2 regions of the Pseudundibacterium arcticum genome follow, and region 2 is predicted to be linked to the other one. Evidence: predicted binding sites of a transcription regulator. Region 2 holds the regulator's gene; the other holds the start of a gene.
The links. Region 2 encodes sigma-54, which starts transcription at its own class of promoters, with help from an activator protein. Its sites were predicted from a motif close to TGGCANGNAANCTGCTTT; they were not measured.
Positions count from the first base shown of each region.

Region 1 (2,410 bases), on a different contig from region 2:
CTAGGAGTGTGCGCCGCAAGTTAAAGTAGCGCGGATAGATGCTTGCGGTGGTCAACGGGCGCTAAGCGCCGATCCAGGGCAGGCCGGCTTTGCACCAGCCGGCGAGCGTCTTGCGGTGGCCCTCGCCGTCCTTGTCGCCTTCAAAACCTTCCAGAATATTGAAGCAGTGCCGGTAGCCGTGTTCGGTAGCGAGTTTTGCTGCGTGGTGCGAACGCACCCCGGAACGGCACAGAAATAACAGCACGGTGTCTTGGGACGATGTGGCGGCCAGTTGCGCCAGAAAATCGGGATTGGGCGTTCCGCCCGGGTACAGATTCCATTGCGCCGCGGCGTGCTTTCCCTCCGGCAGCGCGACGCGCCCAACCCAGTCGCGCTCGGCATCGGTGCGGATGTCGATCAACTTGACATCAGCGTCCCCTTGCAGCAAGGCGTAGGCTTCTTGCGGCGTCGCGGCGCCGGCATACGGCAGGTGCTGGTCGGTACCGCGCTGACGGGCGATGGAGAGTATCTGCTGGATGTCCATATGCAAGAGATGAGATCGAGTGAGTTGGCGACGGGTGCTCCCTATACTGTGATTCCATTATAGTATTTGGTGCGCACGGATGAGTTTATCTTGCGCGGCGTAGTCGTGCCGGCCAAGATAGTGCCCGGTGGCAGTATATTCTCAATGCGCAAATAATAATTGCGGTACTGATGGTGCATCGTAGGAGTATATGATCCCGATCGCAGGATTGCGCCTTGATGCCAATCGGGTCGCGCCTCGGCTTGAGTCAGGAGGAGTCGGTGCGAAACGCTCACTGCCCCATTTTGGGAGGCGGGCGATTGCGAATCCGCACCATTTTTGTGCCAATTCCATCGCGCGCACAAAAATGGTGCGACAGGCAGCGAACAACATCCCCGCTTGATGAAGATGCTGCCTGAAGGCGCCATTTTGGGTCGCAAAAAAGGCTCATTCCGCCAATTGTTACTGGCATGGAATCTGCTATCATCGGAATCCGAGTTCTGGCCGCGTTGCGGTTTTCTTCAGTCTGATGGCGACGGATAGATCACACCACAGCAGTCGGCTCAACCAACAAATTCACACCATTTTTGTATTCAGAGGAGATTCGCATGGCAATGACCGCCGCAGACGTCTTGAAGATGGCGAAAGATAATGAAGTCAAGTTCGTTGATTTTCGCTTTGCCGACACCCGTGGCAAGGAACAGCACGTCACCGTTCCTGTTTCGCATTTCGATATGGACAAGTTCGAGTCCGGCCACGCGTTTGACGGTTCATCGATCGCCGGCTGGAAGGGCATCGAAGCGTCCGACATGTTGTTGATGCCGGACCCGAATACCGCCAATATCGATCCGTTCATGGAAGAAACCACGCTGTTCATGCAGTGCGACGTGATCGAGCCATCCGATGGCAAGGGCTATGACCGCGATCCACGCTCGATCGCCAAGCGCGCCGAAGCCTATCTGAAATCATCCGGCCTGGGCGATACCGCCTACTTCGGTCCGGAACCAGAATTCTTCATTTTCGACGGCGTGCGCTGGAAGATCGACATGTCCGGCTCTTTCGTCAAGATCGACTCCGACGAAGCGTCATGGTCGAGCGATGCCAAGACCGAAGGCGGCAACAGCGGCCATCGTCCAACCGTCAAGGGCGGCTATTTCCCGGTCCCGCCGGTCGACAGCTTCCAGGACATGCGTTCTGAAATGTGCCTGATCCTCGAAGCGCTCGGGATTCCGGTCGAAGTGCATCACCACGAAGTCGCCGGCGCCGGCCAGAATGAAATCGGCACCAAGTTCTCGACCTTGGTCGAGCGCGCCGACTGGACCCAGAACCTGAAATATGTCGTCTGGAACGTCGCGCATACCTACGGCAAGACCGCGACCTTCATGCCGAAGCCGATCGTTGGCGACAACGGTTCGGGCATGCACGTGCACCAGTCGGTCTGGAAAGACGGCAAGAACCTGTTCGCCGGCGATGGCTATGCCGGCCTGTCCGAATTTGCGCTGTACTACATCGGCGGCATCATCAAGCATGCCAAGGCGCTGAACGCGATCACCAATCCGGGTACCAACTCGTACAAGCGTCTGGTGCCAGGTTACGAAGCACCGGTCAAGCTGGCTTACTCGGCGCGCAATCGTTCCGCTTCGATCCGCATCCCGCACGTGGCGAATCCGAAAGGCCGCCGCATCGAGACCCGTTTTCCGGATCCGCTGGCCAATCCTTACCTGTGCTTTGCCGCGTTGCTGATGGCGGGCCTGGACGGCGTGCAGAACAAGATTCATCCGGGCGAAGCAGCGTCGAAAGACCTGTACCATCTGCCGCCGGAAGAAGATGCGCTGATCCCGACCGTTTGCGCCTCGCTGGAAGAAGCGCTGGATCACCTGAACAAGGACCGCGAGTTCCTGACCCGCG
Region 1 covers NZ_JBHRTP010000017.1:13,369-15,778, reverse strand. The annotation lists gene ACFOFO_RS06165 (rhodanese-like domain-containing protein) at 62-523, opposite strand; gene glnA (type I glutamate--ammonia ligase) at 1,111-2,410, shown strand, end outside.
Region 1: the regulator sigma-54 is predicted to act here: its motif matches at 969-986, upstream of glnA (type I glutamate--ammonia ligase).

Region 2 (2,410 bases):
CAGATTGATTTCCGCTTTTTGTCGCTTTTCTTTTTCCGGGAGATTATCGACGGTCAGGATGACCGCTATATCAATGACATGTTCGAAATGGCGCATGACGCGCTCGAGCTTGCTTTGTACATAGTCCCTGATTGCGGGGGTCACTTCGAGATGATGTCCACTGATGGTGAGATTCATACAACGCTCCTATTGATGTCACTGGCGTTCCCGATCAACTACAAACAACGCTACCGCAGGAACACAGCAACGAGAAAAACTACAAAGACTTGCGCAGGCCTACCGCCGGGATCTTGAGGGCTTCTCGATATTTCGCGACCGTGCGTCGCGCGATTACCATGCCCTGTTCACCCAGCATGTCTGCAATTTTGCTGTCTGAAAGTGGATGTTGAGGGTCTTCTGCTCCTATCAGTTGCGTGATGAGTGCCCGTATCGCCGTCGATGACGCTTCCCCTCCCGCTTCGGTGGCGACGTGGCTGCCAAAGAAGTATTTCAACTCGAACATGCCGTGCGGGGTAAGCATGTACTTCTGCGTGGTGACACGAGAAATGGTGCTCTCGTGTAAACCCAGTGTATCAGCTATTTCACGCAAAACAAGGGGGCGCATCGCGACAGCGCCATGGGTAAAAAAGTTCCGCTGGCGCTCCACAATCGCTTGCGATACGCGAAGAATCGTATCGAAACGCTGGCGCATATTCTTGATCAGCCACTTTGCCTCTTGCAGTTGCGAGCCGAGCGAGCCATCGCCCTTGTTTTGCTTGAGGATGCTGGCATACATCGCGTTGACCCGCAGCCGCGGCATCACATCGCGGTTCAGCGTCACCTGCCAGTCGTTCTTGATGCGCCGCACTACCACGTCCGGCACCACGTAATCCGAGCTGCCGGCGGCGAATACGGCGCCCGGATGCGGGTTGCACATCCGGATCACGGTCTGCGCCTCGCGCAGATCCTCGTCGTCGCAACTGAACGCTTTTTTGAGTTTGGTGAAGTCGCGTTGCGCAAACAGGGTGAGGTGGTGTTCGACGATTGCGAGCGCCATCTTGCGCGTCACGTATGGCACTTTCGGCAATCGCTTGATTTGCAACGCCAGGCATTCTGCGGCGCAGCAGGCACCGACGCCAGCCGGGTCGAAACTCTGCAACAGCTTCAGTACCGTGTTCAGTTCATCGAGTTCGACTTCCAATTCCGGCGGTAGCAGCGCGTGGATTTCTTCCAGCGTCTGCTCCAGATAGCCGTTCTCGTCGATTGCGTCGATCACCAGTTCCAGCAGCGCGCGGTCGCGCGGCTCACGCACGGTCACCCGCATCTGCTCCAGCAGGTGCTCGCGCAGCGTCGAGTGATGCGCTTCCAGTTGCGGCCAGCCATCGTCGTCGGGCGCCTTGCTGCTGCGCGGGGCATCGTCGAAACTCCAGTCGGAGTCGCCGGCTTCGGCCGGTTCGCCGTCCGCCGCAGCGCCGGCATCGGCGCCCTCCGCAGCGCGCTCAGGTTGGTCGGCGCTGCCTGAGCCATTGCTGTCGCTGGCGCTTGGCCCCGTGTCGGCCGGCGTGCTGGAGGTGCCGGACGTATCGTTAAACACGCCATCGGCCTGCAATCGCACCGAACGATCGAGTGGATCGTCGAGTCGCTCCAGCAGCGGATTCTCTAGCATGATCTGCTCCAGTTCCTGCTGCAGTTCGAGCGTCGACAATTGCAGCAATCGTATCGATTGCTGCAATTGTGGGGTCAACGCAAGATGCTGCGAAGTGCGGAGCTGAAGTGACTGCTTCATGTTTGTTTCATGTCGGCTGGATTATTTCCTGTGCGGCTTGCTGCAACTTATCACGGACCGATGGCGCGCCGGTGATCTTGATTGATATTGATTGATATTGATCTTTGTGATGGAGTATGTTGCTTCTCCCATTAATTGGTATGCGAAACCAACGTTCCTCTCATGGAGTATGTGGATCGTTTACAGTTCCGTATGCATGCTGCATCACTCGTTCAGCGGCCAGCCGCAGTGCCGCACGGCGTTGCCCACGGCTTGCATCGCACGGGTTTACATACGGAAATGTTCCCCCAGGTACACCCGCCGCACCGATTCATTGGCGATGATCTCGTCCGGATGGCCGCTGGCCAGCACCTCGCCCTGATTGATGATGTAGGCGTGGTCGCAGATGCCGAGTGTCTCGCGCACATTGTGGTCGGTGATCAGCACGCCGATGTCGCGCGCCTTCAGGAAACGCACGATGCGCTGGATCTCGATCACCGCGATCGGATCGACGCCGGCAAACGGTTCGTCCAACAGGATAAAACGCGGGTTGGTGGCCAGCGCGCGCGCGATCTCGACGCGCCGCCGCTCACCACCGGACAGCGACAGCGCCTGATTCTCGCGCAGCTTTTCAATTTGCAAATCGTGCAACAAGGTGTCCAGTCG
Region 2 covers NZ_JBHRTP010000016.1:48,215-50,624, reverse strand. The annotation lists gene hpf (ribosome hibernation-promoting factor, HPF/YfiA family) at 1-177, opposite strand, end outside; gene ACFOFO_RS06000 (RNA polymerase factor sigma-54) at 257-1,765, opposite strand; gene lptB (LPS export ABC transporter ATP-binding protein) at 2,033-2,410, opposite strand, start outside.